3 regions of the Sporosarcina sp. QA0331 genome follow, and region 1 is predicted to be linked to each of the others. Evidence: predicted binding sites of a transcription regulator. Region 1 holds the regulator's gene; each other region holds the start of a gene.

Region 1 (7,977 bases):
TGGCTCTTCAAGTGCACGAAGGACGATTTTCACGCCAGTTGCAACGTCGCCTTCTGTGCTTTCAAGAAGTTTTTCAACTTTTGTATAGACGTTCACAAGCGCTGTACCACCACCGGATACGATTCCTTCTTCAACAGCCGCACGAGTTGAGTTCAATGCGTCTTCGATGCGAAGTTTACGCTCTTTCAATTCTGTTTCAGTTGCCGCTCCGACTTTGATGACTGCTACGCCGCCAGCAAGTTTCGCAAGGCGTTCTTGCAGCTTCTCTTTGTCGAACTCGGAAGTTGTTTCTTCAAGTTGCGCGCGGATTTGGCCGACACGTGATGCGATTTGATCAGTATCTCCGTTTCCTTCAACGATTGTCGTATGGTCTTTTGTGACAACGACTTTCGCAGCGCGTCCAAGTTGAGTGATGTCAGCGGATTTAAGGTCAAGGCCAAGATCCTCAGTGATGACTTCCCCGCCTGTAAGGATTGCGATATCTTCAAGCATTGCTTTACGACGATCGCCGAAGCCTGGTGCTTTAACAGCTACCGCGTTGAAAGTACCACGAAGCTTATTCACAACGAGAGTTGCAAGTGCTTCGCCTTCTACGTCTTCCGCAATCATCAACAATGGTTTGCCTTGTTGAACAACTTGCTCAAGAACCGGTAGGATTTCTTGGATATTGGAAATCTTCTTATCTGTGATCAAAATGTAAGGGTTGTCGAGAACCGCTTCCATTTTGTCTGTGTCAGTAGCCATGTAAGCAGACGCGTATCCGCGGTCGAATTGCATACCTTCTACGACGTCAAGCTCAGTTGTGAAGCCTTTTGACTCTTCGATTGTGATGACGCCATCGTTGCCGACGCGCTCCATCGCTTCAGCGATCAATTCGCCGACTTCTTCGTCGCCAGAAGAGATAGCCGCAACTTGTGCGATCTCTTGCTTGCTTTCGATTTCATCGGAAATGCCTTTCAACTCTTCAATTGCCGTTGCTACCGCTTTTTCGATTCCTTTACGGATGCCGACAGGGTTCGCACCAGCTGTTACGTTTTTCAAGCCTTCACGGATCATCGCTTGTGCAAGAACTGTCGCTGTTGTCGTACCGTCACCAGCAATTTCGTTCGTTTTGGAAGCAACTTCCGCTACGAGTTTCGCACCCATGTTTTCGAATGCATCTTCAAGCTCGATTTCCTTTGCGATCGTTACACCGTCATTCGTGATAAGCGGTGAACCGAATTTTCTTTCTAGAACGACGTTGCGTCCTTTTGGTCCAAGCGTCACTTTAACAGCGTCAGCAAGTGTATCTACACCGCGTAGCATTGCGCCGCGCGCGTCTTCATTGAATTTAATTTCTTTAGCCATTTATGAATTCCCTCCTGGTTTTGATTGTACTTATTTATAAGGGGCGACTTAGCCGATGATAGCTAGGATATCGCTTTCACGCAGGATCAAATATTCATTGCCTTCATATTTTACTTCAGTTCCAGCATACTTTGAGAAGATGATGCGGTCGCCTTCTTTTACTTCCAGGTCAACACGCTGGCCGTTTTCAAGAACTCGTCCAGTACCTGCCGCTACAACTTTTCCTTCTTGCGGTTTTTCTTTCGCAGAATCCGGTAATACGATACCGCTAGACGTCTTTTCTTCTGCTTCGATTAGTTCGATTACGATACGGTCACCTAATGGTTTCAACAAGTGAAACAACCTCCTCGACATATTATCTTCTTTTTTAGCACTCATCAATCAAGAGTGCTAATACATTTCTTATCATAATCAAGTTGCCCAAAAATTGCAAGCAAAATACTTATGTCCCAATGGATAAAAACTGAACAAAGTTTGACCGTTTTCCATGACTTCTGGCAGTCTACAACCCTTACATCCTTTTCTCTTTGCTTGTCATCATTGAAACAGCTAAAATAAACAGTAATAGAAAGGAAGTTGGCAATGAAAAACTGGAAAATCTCTATTTCGATCGTTCTTTTATATATCGCCATGCAGTTCGGAAGCGTTCCGATCTCGAAAGGTTTCTTCAACTATTTTCAAGATACTGCCGGTATGGAAAAGGAAGCCGCGGCCTATTACAGCTTCGCTTGGGCGCTATTCATTACCAATCTGATCGCCGCCCCTATTATCCTGTTCATGACGACGCGCAATAAGCGCTTTTGGGATATCTTTAAAAAAGGGAAGAAAGCGACTCCTTGGATGACAGTCCTCTGGGGGGTACTAGGATTTTTCATGGCAATGGCTGGACAAATGATTGCCGGCATTATCGAAATGGCGCTCGGTATCATGCCCGGCTCTGAAAATACAACCTTACTGAGCGACATTGCCAAACTGTCGCCGATTATCATCTTTTCGATTGTCATCTTCGCACCGCTTCTAGAGGAAATTGTATTCAGAAGGGTAGTATTCGGTGGCATTTATGCAAAATCGAATTTCTGGATTGCAGCCATTTTGAGCGGAGTCATTTTCGCGGTCGTCCACGGCGAGCTTGAGCACACATTAGTCTATATGGCACCGGGAATGGTATTTGCGTTTATTTATCATCACACGAAGCGAATTTGGGCTCCGATGATTGCCCATTTTCTTATGAACGGCTTCGTCATGATTGTTCAACTGAATTACGACAGGATCGAGCAATTGCAAAACATGAAGCAAGCATTCATCATGTTTCTTCAATAAAAAAACGACTTCCCGGTTAAAGGGAGGTCGTTTTTCATTCACCCAAGTGTCGCTATTAATGAAAAGATAATAGCCCCGAAGATTAGCATAAACATAAAGATAATAACGAAGAAGATGCCGAAGATAATTGCAACAACACCGAGCCCGCGCCATGCAGAGAATCCATGGACGAGGCCGATTCCTTTACAAGCGATGACCGTTCCATATATGCCGATGCCGATCGTGATCAAATTTTGCAAGAAATAAATGCCTAGCGGCAAGTTCGTAATTCCAAAATTATCTGTCGGTACCACAAATAGCCGGGAACCGTATATCGCGATGAGCAGGAAATTTAGAGGCGCAATCCAAATCGTCAGAATCGATGATGCAGGTGTGATGTAAATCATATCAGTGAACTTGCCTCTCCCACCGAGCCATTTTCCGACCCACGTATACATTCCTGCAGTGATCACCCAGCCAATAAGTGCGCCCCCATATGTAATGATAATAGATACAATAATGATAAATGCTAACGGCATGCCGCCAAAAATGCCAGTCGTCGCCATCGCGATAGAGCCGGCGCTAATTGAGCTTAGCAGAAAAATGAGAAAGCCATATCCCGCCGACTTTTTTTCCAACATATATTGCAGCGTCTTCGTCGGCTGGTTCCAAATGGATAGTAATGGATTCATGTGTATCCCCCTTTACTTCTTATGTATATGTCAGTTCTTCACTTCCTATCATACTGGAATCATTTTGGAATTTCATTACATAAAAAATCCCGCTTCCCTGAAAACTACCCAGGAAGCGGGACACTGCTTTATTTTTCTAAATTCCCCATCACTTCATCGATTTGACGCTGCTGCTCTGCCTTTATTTCTTCCAGCTTCCGCTTCTCCTCCGCCTTCAGGAATTTTCGATACCCGACGCGGCAGATGACGATGCTAATTTCATAAAGTGCTAATAACGGGACGGTTACTAATAAATGCGACATAATATCCGGCGGGGTGATGAACGCGGCAATGACGAACAGGACGAAATATGCTACCTTCCGGATTTTCACTAACTTATTCGGGTTCAATATGCCAAGCCTCGATAGGAATAAAAGGACGATCGGCAACTGAAAGACAATTCCGAACGGGATCAGTATTTGAAATAAGAACGTAAAGTATTCATTAATCCCGACCGTCTGAGTAATCCCGAGCTCTCCCGATAATTCCTTCATGAAGTTCATGACGAATGGCACGAGAACGAAGTAGGAAAACCCAATCCCTACAATCATTAGGATAAACGCAAACGGGATATAGCTTAACGTCACTCTTCGCTCCGTCTCATGAAGCCCCGGCGATATGAACGACCAGAACTGATACATGATGACCGGTGAAATGATCACCACTGCTAAAAAGATGATGACTTTCAAGTACAGGGCAATTGGATCAACGACATTGAATGCGTGAAATTCCTCATACCCTGCCTCTGCTTGCAAAAACTTAATAATCGGCTTCGCGATGAAAAAGCTGCCGATTACCGCAATAACAAAGAAAACGACGATTACCATCAGTCGTTTTCTAATTTCATCTATATGTTCAATGACTGTTAAATTTTTTTCTTTCATCGGACAGACATCCTTACTTATTGCACATCATTTTTCTTGTCTTCCACTTTTTTGTTCGGTTCATCATCATCGGACGCAAGACCTTTTGTCGCATTTTTAAACTCGCGCAGTGAAGAGCCAAATGCCTTTCCGATTTCCGGTAACTTCTTCGGTCCAAAAATGAGCAATGCAATGACAGCGATTATAAGTAGACTTCCTACACCTGGAGCCATTTCGGACACCTCCTTCATATATAATCCATCTTACATGAAAACAGCTTGTATTACTATTGACAATACCTTTATATTTGTGAATCTTTTTCGTCATTTTTTATGAAATAAATCATCGTCTGCAGCTCCACCGACAAATCGATTGTATGAACACGCATCCAGTCGGGTGCTGCCAGCCGGACCGGAGTGAAATTGAGAATTCCTTTCACTCCGATTGCCGCCATCCGATCAGCGATTTCTTGCGCCGCCTTTGTCGGAACAGTTAAGATGACGAGTTGAATGCCTAGCTCTTTAATTTTCTCTTCCATCATATCCGGATGGAACACCGGGATATTGCTGACCATCTTTCCTTCCTTCGGTGCTTTCGGGTCGAATGCGACAACAATCCTCGTATTATGGTTCTTCTGGAAATTGTATTTCAAGAATGCATTTCCTAAACTTCCAACGCCAATCAACGCGACATCCGTCTCTTCGTCTTGATCCAACGCCCTACGGAAGAATAAAAGAAGGTCGTTCACGTCATAGCCGTAGCCTTTGCGCCCGAGCGCCCCAAAATGGGAGAAATCACGGCGAATTGTAGCGGCATCGATTTTCATTGCCTCGCTCAATTCACTGGAAGAGACGCGCTTCTTGCCCGCATTCGCGAAGTTTTGCAGAAATCTATAATATAAAGGAAGGCGTTTTGACGTTGCCTGTGGAACTCTCTGAGTCGTATCAGCCATAGCTTACCTCCTATACGTGCAATGGACCTTTTTTTATCGTACTCCAGATGCGTGCTGATGTAAAGCCAACCATTGCACCGACAGGCCCATTCGATTACACTAAAAGTGGAATAGAGGTGTGCTGAATGATCGTATTACAAGTGAATGGAATTACGAAATCCTTTTCTGGAACTGATATATTGAAAAACGTCCGTCTCGAAGTGCAGCACCGTGACCGGGTTGCGCTCGTCGGACGGAATGGTGCCGGCAAATCGACATTATTAAAAATAATTGCGGGAGAAATGTCCGCAGATTCCGGCGATTTAATCATGCCGAAAGACGTACAAGTCGGCTATCTCGAACAACATGCGGGCATTGATTCTCCCCTAACAATTTGGGAAGAAATGCTGACTGTTTTCGGACCGTTGCTTGAAATGGAAAATCGACTCCGCGGACTGGAAGCGCAAATGGCGGATCCTTCCGTTTATGAGAACCAGCAAGAATATGAGCGTGTCATGAAAGATTATGACACGTTGCAAATCGAATTCAAGGATTCGGGCGGGTATCAATACGAATCTGATATGCGTTCGGTTCTTCACGGAATGCGATTCTATCCTGAAGACTACGAGAAGCAAGTCAATCTGTTGTCCGGCGGGCAAAAAACGCGGCTGGCGCTTGCGAAAATGCTGCTCAGCAAACCGGATCTGCTCATATTGGACGAGCCGACGAACCACTTGGATATCGAGACATTAGGCTGGCTCGAAAAATACCTCGTCTCCTATGAAGGCGCGATTCTCATCGTTTCCCACGACCGCTATTTCCTTGACCAGATCGTGACGATTACGTATGAAGTGTCGAGGAAGAAAGTGACGAAGTACGTCGGCAACTATAGCGCTTATTTAGTTGAGAAGGCGAAGAACTATGAACGCGATAAGAAGTTGTACGAACGCGAGACGAGTGAAAAAGCAAAGCTCGAAGATTTCATCCAACGGAATATCGCCCGTGCTTCCACTTCCAAAATGGCGAAAAGTCGACGGAAGCTGCTTGAACGGACGGATTGGATGGAAGCGCCTGATGGTGATGAAAAGTCCGCCAGCTTCTCATTCTCCATCGAACGGCCAAGCGGCAACGATGTGCTCACATTGGACAACATCGCTGTCGGCTATAACGGCCAAGCCGTTTCTGAGCATATTCATATGCATGCATACAAAGGAGACCGGATTGCAATCATCGGACCGAACGGAATCGGAAAGTCGACGCTTTTGAAGACGCTCGTTAAAAGACAGGAGCCTATCGACGGAACGATCCGCTACGGAACAAATGTCCAATTTGGGTATTATGACCAGAATCAAGCGACGATCCTCGGTACGGGAACAGTCCTTCAAGAACTGTGGGATGAGTGGCCGATGATGAATGAAAAGGACGTCCGCTCCGTACTCGGACGCTTCCTGTTCACAGGCGAAGACGTCGAGAAGCCTGTCGCTTCATTGTCCGGCGGCGAGAAAGCACGTCTTTCATTAGCGAAGCTCATGCTTCAAAAATCGAACACACTCGTGCTTGACGAACCGACAAACCATCTTGACCTCGACAGCAAGGAAGTTCTGGAAAATGCGTTAGACGACTTTCCGGGCACAATCCTCTTCGTTTCTCATGACCGTTATTTCATTAACCGGATCGCGACGAAAGTAATTGACGTCGGTCCTTCCGGTGTCACAGAGTATCTTGGTGATTACGATTATTTCGTTGAAAAGAAAAATGAGCTGGAAGAGCTGAAAGCCGATAATAGTAATTCGGAACAGCCAAAACAGCAGAAAAACGGACGGAATGAAGAAGACAAGGAATTCAAACGGCAAGAACGCCGATTGACAAGAGCGATTGCTGAAATTGAAGAGTCGCTCGGAAAAATGGATGCCGAAATCGCTGTTCTGCAGGAAGAGTTGTTGAACCCCGATTTCGCTGATGATCATGTGAAACTGATGGAGCTGCAAGAACAGATCGACGAACTCCAAATGCAGCACGACAACCAATCAGAGGAATGGTTGAATTTGCAGGAAGAGCTCGAGATATTGAATTCATAATTCACATAAAGTGAAACTTCAACCAGTGGGGATCAACTGAATGTTAGTTGAACCAATCGGGATTTTTACTGGCTGTTGATTCCCCACTGGGAATCTTACAGAGGTAAAGCGGGATAAAGCTGTCGAATGGAATGAACACCATTTCGACAGCTTTCTTTTGTTTTCGACAAGGGTTCCCTTTTGATTTCCACAATCTTATCAACATCATCCACGTTGATATAATAGGATATGAACATAGTTATCCACGTTATCCACATTAACTGTCTTCAATACCCACATAGTTATCCAAAAGATGTCATAGTCATTCACACGAATCTTTTAATTATCCACAACTTATTAACAATTGTGCATAAGTACGAACGTTCCCTCTTGACAAGACGAATTCGTTCTAGGACAAATAAAAACGGAAATCGTCACAACTCGACGATTTCCTTCATTTATTATTATTCATCCCATGAAGCAAGCTCCATGCCAGGCCTGCCGTTCATTCCCAACGTACCTCGTTTGCCGCTCGCATACATCTCACTTCCTGCCGCCGCAATCATTGCCGCATTGTCCGTGCAAAGGGAAATCGGAGGAACGTAAAAAGGAATTCCTTCTTTTTCAAATGCTGCATCCAATGAAGCTCTTAATCCTTTATTCGCAGCTACACCACCTGCTGCGATAACTTGCTTCACACCGAATTCCTTCGCAGCCTTCAACGTCTTCTCCGTTAACACGTCGACGAC
Region 2 (7,977 bases), 1.7 Mb from region 1:
AGACACTGAACTTTCCAAGAAAATGGACGAGTATTTCAAAGCTCAACTTGAAACTAACCTTGAAGGTTTGACAATCAAGTTGAAAGAAGTACCTTTCGCAGTACGTTTGGAGCTTGATGGAAACCAAGACTATGACATCCAAGTTTCAGGATGGGGTCCTGACTTCCAAGACCCGATTTCATTCTTGGATTTGTTCGTTACAGATGGCACTAACAACTTGATGTCATTCTCGAACAAAGAGTATGATGAATTGATCGAAGCTACAAAAGGCGAGCTTGCATTAGATCCAGCAGCACGTTATGAAGCGTTTGCGAAAGCGGAAAAAATCCTTCTTGAGGATGAAGCTGCGATCGCACCGATCTACCAACGTGGTTTGATTCAACTAGAAAAACCGTACTTCAAAGGACTTGGAGTTCATCCATTCGGAGCTGATTACAGCTACAAATGGGCTTATATCTCTGGTAAAGAGTAAGTAAGCAACGCAGTTTAATGATCTGAGAGTATATGGCGGAAGCTCCATATACTCTCTTTTTACTAAAAGGGAAAAAAGTGAAAGTTTGTAAGTGTTTTCATTTTGAAAAGAAATTGATTATTCAATTTGACATAAATCAAACTCACGTACTTTGGAGGTGCAACGTGGTTAAGTATATTGGAAAACGGCTCGTTTACATGTTCCTTACGATGTTCCTGATTGCGACTGCAACGTTTTTCTTAATGCAGACGCTGCCAGGTTCACCGATCGCGTCTTATAACAAATTGAACGAAACGCAACGGGCAATAGTAGAAAAGAAATATGGCATCGATAAACCGAAACCGGTGCAGTACGCAATCTATATGAAAAACTTAGCCAAAGGGGACTTGGGGACATCTTTCGTATTTAAAGGTAAAAGTGTTAATGACCTATTGGCGTCAAGGGTGAAACCTTCATTCATATTAGGGGCACAAGCGATGGTATTCGGTACAATCGTAGGAATTCTGCTAGGGATGCTCGCGGCCTTGAAGCAGAATACGATATGGGATTATGGAAGTACATTTTTTGCGATATTAGGAGTTTCGATTCCTTCCTTCGTATTCGCTGCATTGTTGCAATATTGGGTTGCTTCCCAATGGCATTTACTTCCGGTTGGTCTTTGGAACGACGGATGGAAATCGAGTATTCTTCCTTCAATCGCATTGGCGATGGGGCCGCTTGCCTTGTCGGCACGTTTTATACGTACCGAAATGATTGAAGTGTTGAGTTCCGACTATATTACATTAGCAAAAGCGAAGGGTGCCAGCGGTTTTGAAATCGCATTCAAACACGCATTACGAAATGCGCTCATCCCTCTCGTTACAGTATTAGGACCAGTAGCAGCGGGGATAGTGACGGGTTCCCTTGTTGTAGAACAGATCTTTGCGATTCCAGGAATCGGGGAGCAGTTCGTATCTTCCATCATGACAAATGACTTTGCGACGATTATGGGTACGACACTTTTCTTCTCTGCATTGTTGATTTTCATCATCTTCATTGTAGACCTTCTATACGGAATCATTGATCCGCGAATCCGTTTGTCTGGAGGTAAAGGTTAATGCGAAAAGAAGAACTTCAACAATTGCCGCCGGAAAAATTCGAGCGAATTTCAATTGATAGCAGCAGTGCTGAACGTATTACTAAACCGAGCTTAAATTTTTGGCAAGATGCATGGCTTCGACTGCGTAAAAACAAAGCGGCGATTGTCAGCATGGTCATTCTTGTATTGTTCATCATTATGGCTTTAATAGGGCCGCATCTAAATGGCCATGATGGAGATGAGCAAATTTTGCGTCACGCTAACTTGCCACCAAAAATTCCTGGAATTGAAAAATTAGGGATATTTGACGGAATGGGCAAATTAGGTGGGGAAACTGTAAACCTCTATGAAATTAAAAAAGTGGATGAGTATTACTGGTTTGGAACGGATGGACTTGGCCGTGACTTGTTTACCCGTGTTTGGGAAGGTACTCAAATTTCCTTATTGATTGCATTTGTTGCTGCGGCAATCGATGTGGTCATCGGTGTTCTTTACGGAGGTATATCGGGATACTTCGGCGGCCGTGTCGATGATATCATGCAACGGATTGTCGAAATTTTGATCGGTATTCCGACGCTTATTATCGTAATCCTTATGCTCTTGATAATGGAGCCGGGTCTAACCGCCATTATCATTGCGATCTCCCTTACTGGATGGATTGGGATGTCCCGTATTGTACGTGCTCAAATCTTGAAATATAAAGGGCAGGAATTCGTACTTGCTTCACGGACGCTCGGGGCGAGTGACGCTCGAATCATCGGCAAACATTTATTGCCGAATATCTTGGGGATCATCATCATTAATACGATGTTTACCATCCCGACTGCTATTTTCTTTGAAGCGTTCTTAAGCTTTATCGGACTTGGGCTGCAACCGCCTGCCGCTTCATTAGGTACATTGATCAACGACGGCTTCAAAGTGATGGAGCATCAGCCGTATTTCCTATTGTTCCCGGCCGTGATCATCAGTGTCTTGATGATTGCATTTAACTTGATCGGCGATGGACTGCGCGATGCATTCGATCCGAAAATGAAAGATTGATTGGAGGAAAGCCAAGATGGAAAAAATATTGCAAGTAAAAGACTTGGAGCTTTCCTTCCACACTTTTGCCGGTGAAGTGAAAGCGATCCGAGGAGTTAGTTTTGATTTGAATAAAGGGGAAACGCTGGCAATTGTTGGTGAGTCGGGGTCTGGTAAATCGGTGACGACAAAATCCATTATGCGCTTATTGCCAGAATCTAGCTCTGAATTTAAAAATGGTGAAATTCTTTTTAATGGAAATGACTTGACAAAACTTTCCGATAAACAAATGCAAAAAATTAGAGGGAAAGAAATTTCAATGATCTTCCAAGATCCAATGACATCATTGAATCCGACGATGACAATCGGTAAGCAATTGATGGAGCCGATTTTGAAGCACCAAAAAGTAAGCAAGGCAAAAGCAAGAGAAGTCGGCATCGAATTATTGAATATGGTTGGGATACCGAATGCGGAAAACCGTTTTAAAATGTATCCTCACCAATTTTCCGGCGGGCAAAGACAAAGGATCGTAATTGCAATAGCGCTCGCTTGTAATCCGAAAGTTTTGATTGCCGATGAACCAACGACTGCCCTTGATGTAACAATACAGGCACAAATCCTTGAATTGATGAAGGATATCCAGAAAAAGGTCGATACGTCGATCATCTTCATTACACATGATTTAGGTGTCGTGGCAAATGTCGCTGATCGGGTTGCTGTTATGTATGGCGGGCGGATTGTGGAAGTGGGTACGGTAGATGAAATCTTCTATAACCCGCAACATCCATATACATGGGGGCTTCTTAGCTCGATGCCGTCTATGGATTTGACGGAGGAAAAGCTATATGCAATTCCAGGTACACCGCCTGATCTATTGGATCCGCCTGTTGGGGATGCATTCGCGCTAAGAAGTGAATATGCTTTGAAGATTGATATGGAACAACCGCCTCCGTTCTTCAAAGTGAGTGATACACATTATGCTGCAACTTGGCTGTTGCATCCAAATGCACCACAAGTGGATCCTCCTAAGACAATCATTGAGCGGATGAAGACATTCCGTGGGAGCAGATATTATGAGCAAGCGACTGGAGGGGATGCATGATGGCTGAAAAATTGCTTGAAGTGAAAAACTTGAAACAATATTTCAATGTAGGGAAGTCATCCGAAGTCCGGGCAATTGACGGTATCAGCTTTGATATTTATCGCGGAGAGACATTCGGGCTAGTCGGTGAATCCGGTTGCGGTAAATCGACAACTGGCAGGACAATCATTCGACTTTATGACGCAACTGACGGCGAAGTCCTTTACGACGGAGTCAGTGTGCATGCGAATAAATCGAAATCAGAAATGAAGGATTTGAATCAGAAGATGCAGATGATTTTCCAAGATCCATACGCATCGTTAAATCCACGGATGAAAGTCCTTGACATCATCGCTGAAGGATTGGATGTTCATGGACTTGTTAAAAATCCGAAAGAGCGGAAACAGAAAGTTATCGAGTTGCTAGAAACAGTCGGTTTGAATAAAGAGCATGCGGAGCGTTATCCGCATGAATTCTCGGGAGGACAGCGGCAACGGATCGGGATTGCCCGTGCGCTAGCCGTCAATCCTGAATTCATTATCGCTGACGAACCGATTTCTGCACTAGACGTATCGATTCAAGCGCAAGTTGTCAACCTCTTGAAAGAGTTGCAAAAGGAAAAAGGATTAACGTATTTATTCATTGCGCATGACTTATCTATGGTAAAATACATTTCAGACCGGATCGGCGTAATGTACTTTGGGAAACTCGTTGAGATGGCTCCTGCGGATGAATTATACAAAAATCCTCTTCATCCTTATACAAAATCATTATTATCTGCAATTCCACTTCCAGATCCGATTTATGAACGGACACGCGTAAGACAAGCGTATGATCCGAAAAAACATAATTACGGTCCAGATGAAAAAGTGGAATTCCGTGAAGTGAATCCAGGTCATTTCGTTCTCTGTTCTGATAAAGAGTTCAAAGAAATGAAATCACAAGTCAACTAATGAAGTTCTACCGCCATGACGTCAATCATTACGATGTCATGGCGGTTTTCTGTTTCTGAGCCGATTTCTTGCGATAGAATGTTACAATATAAGCAGCTAATTTATTTGGACAGTTATGTTTCATTCGAAGGAGAGATAAAATGGACTCGGAAATTGAACTTCTGAAAAATGCAATGTTTTTTAAAGACTTATCTGACCAAGAATTGAAGCCTTTTCTTTCAATTATGAATCGGCGTAAGCTTACCGATAGAACTATTTTATTTTTGCAAGGTGATCCGATCACCCATGTATTTATTGCGACGGCAGGGAAGATTAAAATATTTAGGAACGACCAAGCGGGCAAAGAACAAGTCTTGCATTTTAAACAGCACGGGGACTTGTTTCCACATGTCGGTTTCTTCCGTCAAGGTCACTACCCAGCCCATGCACAAGCGATTGAGGATAGTGAAGTCTTTTCGATTGCAATCAAAGATTTCGAACAGGTCCTTATGTCGAATCCTTCTTTGTCGATTAAGCTTTTCAGGATGCTTGGCGATCAAATCGTCAATTTGCAGCAAAGGTTAGAGGAGCTTGCATTGCGCAGTGCGAATGAACGGATTTTGTTGTTATTGCTTAGGCTTTGTGAAACACATGGATCTGCTGTCATCGGGAAGGAAGGCTGGGTGAAGTTGAATACCCGCTTTAAAAATGCAGATCTAGCCAATATGATCGGCACTTCGAGAGAGTCAGTCAACCGGATGATTTCACAGCTGCGCAAAGACGATGCGGTGCGATTGGAAGAAGGGGAATATTTGATACGTCCAGAAATGCTGAAAGATGAATTGCTCAATTTCACTTGAATCATTAATTGATAGCCATTTTGCAAACTACGATCATGTAGTTGCAAAATGGCTTTTTTGGTGGATTCAATGTCATAGGTTTGCCACTTTTGATCTCGTTAATGTGATGTACATCACATTGATGAGAACCGTTATCAACTATTATAAAAACAACAATAAAGCTATGGAGGTGATTCGAAATGAATTTGCATGAAGCACCGATTAAAAATAAGCAGGAACAAGAAGATGAAAATACCGTGAAAGGGACAATGGCTTCTGTCGGTATCGTGGGACTTGTCATCCTGGTGATGTGGGTATTGCTATTCGCCATTTATATGTACCGCTACTAATACACGATAGAGATTAGGAGGAAGAAAGATGAAAATGAATCGCTATGAAGAGATCTGGTTACTATTGAGCGGTGGGATGCTTGTCATTTTCATGCTTATTACGGGCTATCAAACTTTTGCTTTCGGGATGGGGCCACCGAGCCATAAAGAGACAATTGACCCGCAAAAGGTGGATGAAACTGCTCCGTTTGATAAGCCGGGCGTTTATAAGACCGACGACAATGAATATGAAGTAGTCATGACTTTGGAAGTCTTCAACTTCAATCCGGGGAATATTGAAATTCCGGCTGGTTCAACAGTCACTTTCATTATGACATCGAAGGATGTTGTGCACGGTTTCCAAGTTGCTAACACAAACTTGAACGCGATGGTTATGCCAGGTCATATCCAAAAAGCGACGCAAACATTCGATAAACCTGGGGAATATCTCGTGTTATGCAATGAGTATTGCGGCGCAGGGCATCAGCATATGAGCACGACAATTACGGTGAAATAAAGGAGGGAAGTATCTTGAATACGGCAGTTAACGTTCGTCAAAAAGAAAAGAAATTAAAAACGGCCTTCAAGGATACATCAAATAAAGTGATGGGGATCGGGCCGGAAGATGCCAAATTGACAAAATCATATATGATCGTTGCCTTTATCGCTTTGCTTATCGGTGGTGCATTAGGGTTGCTGCAAGGTTTGGAAAGAGCCGGCCTCATGCAGCTGCCGCACTGGTTCAATTACTATCAAGTTTTAACCGCTCATGGTGTATTGCTCGTACTTGTATTAACAGCTTTCTTTACGATCGGGTATTTCTATGCTAGCTTGTCTCACACAATAGGCGGTTTATCGTCGAAAGTGAGAAAAATGGCATGGACCGGCTTTTGGTTGAAAGTGATTGGTCTTGTCGTAGCAGTTATTCCAATACTTATGAATAAAGCGTCCGTCCTGTATACATTTTATCCGCCGATGGCAGCGTCACCATATTTTTATATTGGTCTAGCACTTATCGTCATCGGAGTATGGATGTGCGCTTTCGGAGCTTTCATAAGCGTAGCAAAATGGCGTAAACAGAATCCAGGCAAGCATATTCCGATTTTCGCGTTCTTCGCAACAGGTGTATTCGTTCTACTGTTTTTCGGGAGTATCGGTGTCACAATTGAGGTGTTGACGTTGATTGCATGGTCATTCGGTTGGAAAGCTACGATCAACGTAATGCTTAGCCGGACGCTATTCTGGTCGTTCGGCCATACATTAGTGAACATATGGTATTTGACAGCTGTATCCGCATGGTATGTAGTCGTTCCGAAAATCATCGGAGGACGTAGATTTAGCGATACATTGACAAGGGTAGTCGTCATCTTGTTAGTAATCTCAAATATACCAGGAGGATTCCACCATCAAATTGTCGATCCTGGCATGACGCAAACTCTTAAATTTCTTCATCTGTTCATGAGCCTTGCTATCGGTTTTCCTTCTTTGATGACAGCTTTCGCAATGTTTTATGTCTTTGAAAAAACCGGTCGTAAATTAGGAGGAAAAGGGTTATTCGGTTGGCTGAAGAAATTGCCTTGGGGAGATGTCAGGTTCCTCGCTCCAATGATCGCGATGATTGCATTCATTCCGGCAGGGGCTGGAGGGATTGCACAAACAACTAACCAATTGAATCAAGTCGTGCACAATACGTTATGGGTAGTCGGCCATTTTCATTTGACAGTCGGCACGTCTGTAATTCTGACATTTTTCGGCATTAGCTATTGGTTGATCCCTTATATATCTAATCGGGTATTGACGCCAATGATGAATAAAATCGGCATTATGCAAACAATCATCTGGACTGTCGGTATGTTGTCCATGTCCGTTGCCATGCACTGGGTCGGATTGCTTGGATCTCCTAGAAGAACATCCTATACGACATATGGGGATAATGCAACAGCACTCGGTTGGGATCCGTACTTGCTTTTCCTCGCTGTAGGAGGGACGTTCCTAATTATCGGTGTACTCATCCAAGTATTCGCTGTATTCCATATGATGTTCTTTGCTCCAAGAGGAGAGACGCAATTTCCAGTCGCCGAGACGGAGACGCCCGAAGAGGCAACTCCGATGTGGACGGATCGGTGGGGATTATGGATTGTTGTCATGTTAGTAGTCGTTTCCATGGGTTATGTCGTACCATTAGTCGATCTGATCGTCAATGCTCCGCCGGGATCACCTCCATTC
Region 3 (7,977 bases), 860 kb from region 1:
ATCCACTCCGTTTTTGACGATGCGTGCAGTAAAAGTCTTTTTATAGGCATTTTGATAGTACAAACGATCCTTTAACATAGTACCGTCTCCTAGCGTGAATAGTTTTATAAGTAGTGTACAACAAATAGAAAAAGGCTTCAGCCTGTTGACAAACGCTCGCATCCGTTGTTGCTCGTCTCGCTCGTCCGCTCATGAACTTTAGTTCTATTCGCGTCTTCTCTCGACTTCGCGCCTAGGCTGACAAGCGTTTTCAATCAGGCTGAGGAAATTCCTGCCCATTGCTTCTTGCTTAAAAAGAGTGTAGACAAAGTCAAAGATCGACTTTGTCTACACTCTGGGCTTCCCACTTATTTCAGTGAGAAGCTCCGTTCATTTTTTTCACGAAAGGAAAGGATCCTTTCTACTAATAAATCGTATTTGTCTTTCCATAGCGCTCTCATCGCTAAGGTCAGGAACAATAGGAACCCTAATAGAACCAATGAAACAATGCTCGTTATCTGAAAGAATAGCATCTCTTTGAATCCGCCTAGTCCGATGGAGATCACGATGCTGCTTACAAAAACAATAAAGCAGATAGGCAATAGTTGAATGAAAATGTCGAATTTCTTTCTTTTAAAATATCTCATTGTAAATGGTGTGATGAATGCAATTAGCGTTATATATAGTACAACGATTAGCGTATCGATGACGATCATAAAAATGTCCATGTGTAACCTCCTTACACTCCTCTTATCAATCTATACCCTATATTCTTATAACATATGCATAAAAGGTGGCGAATCTACTTTTATACCTAAACTAAAAAAGGGGGAGTATAGGCTCCCCCTCTACGCTTCCGTTCATTCGATAATTTCAAAGCTCTGCAACATATGATAAAACCTTGCGCCGTGACCTTCCGCTGCTTCAAGGAAATACTTCTCGGTAATAACAAAGCTCCCATCTTTGCCGTTACTGATGACGTACACATCGATGACCTTTCCATCCCACTTCGATTCGGTCAGGCCGTGCAGCCAAAAGCCTTCCACCGGTTCCGAAACGGTTTCAATATCCCGTAAATCAGGGAAATCGACTTTCAATTTTTCCTCAATCTCCTTCACGAGCGTTTCTGGCTTGTCGGAAGGATATTGTTTAATTTCCATGCTCACTTCCGGATAGTTCTCAGGGAGAGGTTCAATTGTCGTAATGACGTCGGATTCTTCTCCCTTGATCATTTTATAGCGAGACTCATCCACATAAATGATATAATCGGAATCTTTTCCTTCATTCAAATGGACTTCTGTCGGCTCGTCCTGCCCCTCAATGCTTTGGATGATTTCCTTTTCAGGAGCGAACATATCCTTGATACCTTTCATTAACGCCAAGCCGGGCTCGGTCTGCAAGGTGAATGCAAGGACAAGTGCAGCCGCTGCGATAAGCACTGCGGGAATCCATCTCTTCTTCTGTTTCACTTCTTTCCGTCTCCCTTCAAATAATTCCTTGTTAATTTCATTCCAAATATCGTCTTTCAGTTCACGTACATTTCCGTCGGTATGTTTTTCAAGCTCCCTCTTTATCTGCTCGTCAAATTTGCTCATCGCGGCATATCCTCCTCTCGAGTAGAATCCAGCTGCTCTTTCAACCGCTTCCTTCCTTTGAATAATCGCGACTTCACTGTGTTCTGATTCAACTCTAAAATGTCCGCAATCTCTTTTTCGGAAAACCCTTTAATATACTTCAAGATAAGCGGAATCCGGTGTGAATCGTCCAATGCTTGAATGATATCGTAAAGCTCCGTCAACTGATCGAAGGATTCCTCCGCAAGGGAAGGGTCGTTCTCAAGTGTCTCGATATTTGAAAGAGGGGACTCTTTTTTCAGTAAACGAAGACATTCATTTGTCAAAATCCGATAAAACCATGGGTCGAAAGGCAAAGCCGGATTGAAGCTATCGATTTGGCGATATACTCGGATGAACGTTTCCTGCACTGCGTCCTTCGCCATTTCACGGTTTCGGGTAATGGCGCTCGCCGTCCGGATAGCCGCACCCGCGTATGCTTCATAAAATTGACGGAAAGCTGCCTGATCGCCTGCCCGTAATTTCTGAACCCACTTTTCCTGCTGCACGCGGCACACTCCTTTCAGAACAACCGAATTTGTTGTTCTCACTATATATACCCTCAGTATTGCCGAAAAGTTTTCGACACAATAAAAAAACCACATCACTGATCCGAGTGATGTGGAAACAATCTTAAGCATTCTTTAATCGTATTTTTCGGTTGGCGACGCTAGGCAATGTCATGCCGACTAAGATAATCACAATGCCTACAAGCTGTAAAATGGTCATATGCTCATGCAATAAAAGCATCGACACAGTGACGGCAACTGGCAGCTCGATCGCGCTTAGAATCGATGCCGTTCCCGTACCGACTTTTGGAATGCCGATAGAGAATAGAAGGATGGGCAGGATAATGCCAAACACTCCTAAAATTAAGCCGTATACCCATAAGCCGTTTATCAATGTACCGTCCCAGATGATCTGAGGCTCTTGGAAAAAAGTGATAGCGAGAGCAGCGAAGAAAGACATGAACAGTAGCCTTGTCAGCATGTCCATCCCCTCTACTTGGCGTTGATTCACCATGAGGAATGCAGAGAAGCTGACAGCCGCTGCCATTCCCCAAGCCCATCCTTGCCATGGAATGCCGCTAAGATCTGCATCAAGGACGCCTGCTGCAAAAACTGTGCCTCCGAATAAAAACAGTAATGAAATGACTTCAATTCGCTTCGGCAGGCGCCGGCGAGCGATGCAGTCGAAAAGCATGCCGATCCAAGTGAATTGGAAAAGCATGACGACAGCGAGGGAAGCGGGCATTAAACTGACGGCTTTCCCATAAACTGTTCCTGTGATTGCCGTTAGTGTACCGGCAATCACAAGCGTAAAACCACCGCCGAACTTCGGAAGCTTTCGACGGACAACAAGATAAATGAGTGAGGCTAATAGAAAGCCGGTATAGTATTGGCTTGTCACTGCCTGAGGTGCTGTATACCCGTCCGCAATGGCCAATTTAATGATCGTAGAAAGAATTCCATAGCTGCACGCTCCAAGAATGACGAACAGCGGATACATCCAAGGTTTCATCATACATCCTCCAGTCCACGCAATAGTATAACATGGACAGGAAATAACAGGGGAGACTGACACAATTCATATGAATTTCAAATAATCCAATACGTCACCTGCCGCCTGTTTTCCTTGTAGGATACAATCCGGGACCCCAACACCTTCATATCCAGCCCCGCAAAGAAAAACTCCAGGCTTTGTCTGCTGCAATGCTTGTCGAACGGCTGCAAGCTCCTCGACATGATTTACGGGATACTGCGGCATGGCTTTAACGGCTCTTGTCACTTCATGAAAGAGCGGTTTCGCGGTAATGCCCATAATTTCTTTCAAATCGGACTGGACCTTTTGCAGCAACTGGTCGTCCGTCAAGTCGACCCAATCTTGCGCTTGTTCGTTTCCGACGTAGCAGCGCAGCAGAACTTTATCCTTCGGTGCTGAATGGCTCCACTTCGAGGAGGTCCATGTACACGCAGTGAGATCTTTTCCTTCTTTGCGGGGAATGACAATCCCGGTTCCGTTCAGCGGATTGGGGATTGTGGCTGCGTCATATGCCAGTGCGATATTGGCGACGGATACGTAGTTGATCTTATGCAGCCACGTAGTGCCCGGCTCGCTCCGCAGTAGCTTTGCTGCCTCCGAAGAGGGAAGGGCCATGATGAGACCGTCTGCTCGTATTGATTCTCCTGTACTTAGTTGAACGGTATATTGGCGATCTATTTCCGAAATAGATTCGACACTGCAATCCGTGAGCAAATGAACGTCCTTCATCGCTTCGGTCAATCGGTCTATAAGTGTTTGCATACCGTGTTTATATGTCAAGAACATGCTTTTTTTGGCTATCTCGGGATATTGATGGCTTTCAACGGAGGGTTGTTTGCCCTTCAGCATCCCTTTAATTAAACTGCCATGTTTGCGTTCGAGTGCCAAGAAGTGTGGAAATGTAGCTTTCGTACTGATCTTTCGGGCATTACCGGAATAAATTCCGCCAAGCAGTGGTTCCGTAATATGTTCCAGCACTTCCTTCCCTAGACGTCGTTCAACAAAATGTCCGAGTGATTCATCTTGGGATCCGGTTTTTCTTGGCATGAATATGTCCATGGCGGCACGTGCTTTTCCCATGGGGGAAATGAGTCCGGTTTTTAAAAATGGAGTCAGCTTTGTAGGGATTCCTAGAACGAGTCCCAATGGCATAGGGTGTAGCTTTTTGTTCAAATATATATAATTAGCTCTAGCTTTCGGGTTAGTGCCGACGAGTTCATCCTCCAGTCCAAGCTCTTTGGATAACTCAATGATTGGTAGTTTCCTTGATAAAAAAGAATCCGGCCCCTTCTCGATAATGAAGCCATCCCGTTCAACTGTCTGAATCCTTCCTCCCAATACGCCGCTTTTTTCGATGACATGAATTGTTAACGGGATATTCCGTTTCTCCGACAATTTCTTTGCGTAGTAGGCAGCACTAAGCCCTGTAATTCCGCCGCCAAGGACAACTATATGTTTTCGGCCATTATTCATATGTTGTCACCCCAAGCTCATTTTTTCGAAGAGCTTTTGGAATATAGGAACAAGAAGGATCACTTTCTAAGTAATCACCTGTCATTGCAAATGCTCGAGACCTAGATCCCCCGCATACTTTATTGAATTCACAAACGCCGCACTTGCCCTTTAAGAGAGATTTGTCGCGTAATTCCCGCATGATCGGAGAGTTTTGGTAGATATCTGTGAGAGACCGCTCGCGGATATTTCCACAAGAAACGGGTAAAAAGCCGCTTGGATAAACTTCACCGATATGGCTGATGAAGACGAATCCATCTCCATCATTCACAGGTTTTGGCGCTCTGCCCAATACATCTTTCCTTTTTGATTCCCTCTCATCCATTTTACTTTCAGCATTTTGTTCTTCCTGAAGGAATACACGCCTGTAGTGCGGAGCCTCGGTCGTTTTAACTCCATAAGGCATTGTTTGTTGTATTTGATACAGCCATTTCATCACTTTCTCATGTTCTTCAGCACTGATCATATCCTTTTCCTGGCCGCGTCCTGTCGGTACGAGGAAAAATGTACTCCAAAGAACAGCTCCCATGTCTTTCACTTTTTCGGCAATTGCTTCGAGATCATGAAGATTGTAATTAGAGATAGTTGTATTCACTTGTATCGGGATATTCAGTTCTTTTAAATACTCGATTCCTTTCATTGTCCGATCAAAGGAACCTTTTGTTCCCCGGAAGTGATCGTGGATTTCTGCACAGGAGCCGTCCAAACTGAAGGCCCAGCGTGATAACCCGACCTCCTTCGCTTTACGGATTGCTTCACGTGTCACTTTTGGAGTGGCGCTAGGCGTCATCGATACTGGAAGGTTTTTTTCTTCGATTGCATACTTGGCGAGTTCAAACAAGTCAGGTCTCATTAAAGGGTCGCCGCCAGTAAAGACGAATAACGGATTATCCATTAAAGCGATTTCGTCAATCAGCTTTTTTCCCTCTTCAAACGACAATTGCCATGGATTTGGCTTGTATTGTGCTTCGGCACGGCAATGTAAGCATTTTAAAGCGCAAGCACGTGTAACTTCCCAAATGACGATGAAAGGATACTTATCATAGTCCCTTTCATGTTGAAAATTTCGATCCTTGAATAAAAGATTCATAAATAGCACTCCTACTTTATAGTTGTGACTTTTTGATTCATAAGAATGAGAAGGATTTCTTTCCCCACCATCATAAGAAAAGGGATCACTGTTTGCTGTGATATTCGTCACATCTAGTTAGTCAAAATGAGATCCTCAAAAAATAATTGGATTTTGTTATGTACAATATATAACAGGGGTGTTATACTTGGTATATAACAAAGGGAGAGGTTGTGACGTTCATGTCTGAACTTGCAAACATACCTTGGAATCTTATTTTGCCGATACTAGTACTTCAACTGATTTTGATGGTAGTCGCTCTAGTCGATATCATACGGCATCAGCGGACGAATGGGCCGTTCATCATGTGGATTTTCATCATATTACTAGGGAACATCATCGGATCAATTTTGTATTTCATTTTTGGGAGGCGGCAAGAATGACGCAATTGCTGCAAGTGAATAATCTAACAAAGATATATGGAAGTCATAAAGTCGCAGATTCGATTTCATTCGAATTGGAGCCAGGAACTTCTACAGCATTGATCGGTCCGAATGGGGCGGGAAAGACGACTACGCTGTCCATGCTTGCTGGACTTGTTACGCCATCAAGTGGTTCGATTTTATTCCAGGGGCAGGCGAAGCCGGATATACGGTCTTCCATCGGCTACCTTCCGCAGTATCCAAAGTTCTTTCCTTGGTTGACTGCACTGGAATTCGCGGAGATGGCTGCCGTGTTGAGCGGAGTTGAGAAAAGGCAAGCATTAGCGGAAGCGAAGAAGACGCTCGAGTTTGTCGGTCTTGGAGATGCTATGAAGAAAAGAACTGGAACGTTTTCTGGAGGGATGAAGCAACGGCTAGGATTGGCACAGGCGATTGTCCACGGACCGGAGCTGCTCTTGTTAGATGAACCAGTATCAGCTCTTGACCCTGTTGGACGAAGGCAAGTGATGAACTTGTTGAAGGAACTACAACAGAAAACGACAATTTTATACTCAACCCATATTTTGAACGATGCAGAAGAAATGACAGACCAGCTGCTATTCCTTCGGAAAGGTGTCCTTGTCGAAAATGGATCGCTGGATTCCATCCGAGAGAAATACGCCAACCCACGCATTCTTATCGAGTTTGGATCAGTCGAAGAAGCAGAACGGTTTACTGCACTGTCACCATGGAAAGTTAAAGCGGAAAAGAAGCAAGTGTCCATTGATGCTTTGAAGGAAGAGATAGGCACATCTGAAGTTATCGCATTGCTGCATGCAGAAGCCCTTCATATTCGGAAGGTGGAATTGCAAACGGCAAGCTTGGAAGAAATCTTCATGAAAGTGGTGATGGGGGAATGAGCAGCTTCAGTGTATTGCTACGCAAGGAATGGCGTGAAAATGTCCGTAACTTCAAGCTGTATTGGATTCCAATCGTGTTTGTCATCTTTGGAGTGCTCGAGCCGGTCACGAATCATTTCCTTCCTGAAATTATGAAGAGTGTCGGCAACTTGCCGGAAGGGACGAATTTTGCTTGGCCGGAGTTCCGAGGGGAAGATATTTTTGTCTCATTGATGGGCCAATACCAGACAATCGGCATCCTTGTTATCATCCTCGCTTTCATGGGTTCCATTTCAGGTGAGCGGAAAACTGGTACTGCAACGCTTCTATACGTGCGTCCTATGTCGTTTGGACAATATTTTCTTAGTAAATGGGTAGTCGTCAATGCAATTGTATTAGCTAGCGTTTGGTTAGGTTTTTTCGCGGCGTGGTATTATATTCAAATTTTATTCAACTCAGTGTCAGCAGGGGAAGTCTTTACGTTTTTAGGAACGTATAGTTTGTGGTTGGTTTTCGCTGTGACAGTCGTTCTTGCATTCAGTGCGTGGACGTCTACGGGAGGGGTTGCCGGGCTATCTATCTTAGTCCTGCTCGTTTTCCAAATCATCGACGGAGTCGTCGGCGCATACTGGACAGTGACCCCGTGGAAGTTGAGCACATACGCATCATATGCATTCAGCGCATCTGGAGAGCAATCAGCCTATTGGATGAGCGTCGGGTTGACGGTTGCCCTTATCATTTTGCTTATCCTTTTCGGAATGTATATGTCGAAAAAGAATGCAGCAAAGACATTAGTATAACAGGAATTAGACAGGGCGTAATTGAAGTTTACTGACATTTCCCGGGGAATATCGACAGGTGACGACAAAAGTAGAGGATTGGAATTTCACAGTATTCCACCTCTACTTTTTTGTGTTTATTTATATTTTTCTTCGCTGGAC

Evidence for each region. Region 1 encodes Rex, which represses fermentation and respiration genes when NADH is low (regulators of the CRP and FNR family bind a similar motif). Its sites were predicted from a motif close to TTGTGAAATATTTCACAA; they were not measured.
Region 2: a site for Rex is predicted at 5,545-5,562, ahead of AC0L13_RS08405 (cytochrome c oxidase subunit 2A). Genes of this name have one in related genera too.
Region 3: a site for Rex is predicted at 5,832-5,849, ahead of AC0L13_RS00520 (TIGR04053 family radical SAM/SPASM domain-containing protein). Genes of this name have one in related genera too.

Annotation. Positions count from the first base shown of each region.
Region 1 is NZ_CM147850.1:3,397,551-3,405,527, forward strand. It holds gene groL (chaperonin GroEL) at 1-1,347, opposite strand, end outside; gene groES (co-chaperone GroES) at 1,396-1,680, opposite strand; gene AC0L13_RS17180 (lysostaphin resistance A-like protein) at 1,930-2,667, shown strand; gene AC0L13_RS17185 (YIP1 family protein) at 2,706-3,338, opposite strand; gene tatC (twin-arginine translocase subunit TatC) at 3,467-4,261, opposite strand; gene AC0L13_RS17195 (twin-arginine translocase TatA/TatE family subunit) at 4,279-4,473, opposite strand; gene AC0L13_RS17200 (redox-sensing transcriptional repressor Rex) at 4,542-5,192, opposite strand; gene AC0L13_RS17205 (ABC-F family ATP-binding cassette domain-containing protein) at 5,318-7,249, shown strand; gene tsaD (tRNA (adenosine(37)-N6)-threonylcarbamoyltransferase complex transferase subunit TsaD) at 7,693-7,977, opposite strand, start outside.
Region 2 is NZ_CM147850.1:1,709,075-1,717,051, forward strand. It holds gene AC0L13_RS08375 (peptide ABC transporter substrate-binding protein) at 1-472, shown strand, start outside; gene opp3b (oligopeptide ABC transporter permease) at 637-1,569, shown strand; gene opp3C (oligopeptide ABC transporter permease) at 1,569-2,591, shown strand; gene AC0L13_RS08390 (ABC transporter ATP-binding protein) at 2,608-3,672, shown strand; gene AC0L13_RS08395 (ABC transporter ATP-binding protein) at 3,672-4,604, shown strand; gene AC0L13_RS08400 (Crp/Fnr family transcriptional regulator) at 4,745-5,443, shown strand; gene AC0L13_RS08405 (cytochrome c oxidase subunit 2A) at 5,623-5,772, shown strand; gene AC0L13_RS08410 (cytochrome c oxidase subunit II) at 5,801-6,268, shown strand; gene AC0L13_RS08415 (cbb3-type cytochrome c oxidase subunit I) at 6,358-7,977, shown strand, end outside.
Region 3 is NZ_CM147850.1:99,327-107,303, forward strand. It holds gene AC0L13_RS00490 (alanyl-tRNA editing protein) at 1-78, opposite strand, end outside; gene AC0L13_RS00495 (hypothetical protein) at 348-707, opposite strand; gene AC0L13_RS00500 (hypothetical protein) at 840-1,574, opposite strand; gene AC0L13_RS00505 (RNA polymerase sigma factor) at 1,571-2,101, opposite strand; gene AC0L13_RS00510 (EamA family transporter) at 2,226-3,113, opposite strand; gene hemG (protoporphyrinogen oxidase) at 3,180-4,607, opposite strand; gene AC0L13_RS00520 (TIGR04053 family radical SAM/SPASM domain-containing protein) at 4,600-5,736, opposite strand; gene AC0L13_RS00525 (PLDc N-terminal domain-containing protein) at 5,958-6,158, shown strand; gene AC0L13_RS00530 (ABC transporter ATP-binding protein) at 6,155-7,057, shown strand; gene AC0L13_RS00535 (ABC transporter permease) at 7,054-7,836, shown strand; gene AC0L13_RS00540 (hypothetical protein) at 7,953-7,977, opposite strand, start outside.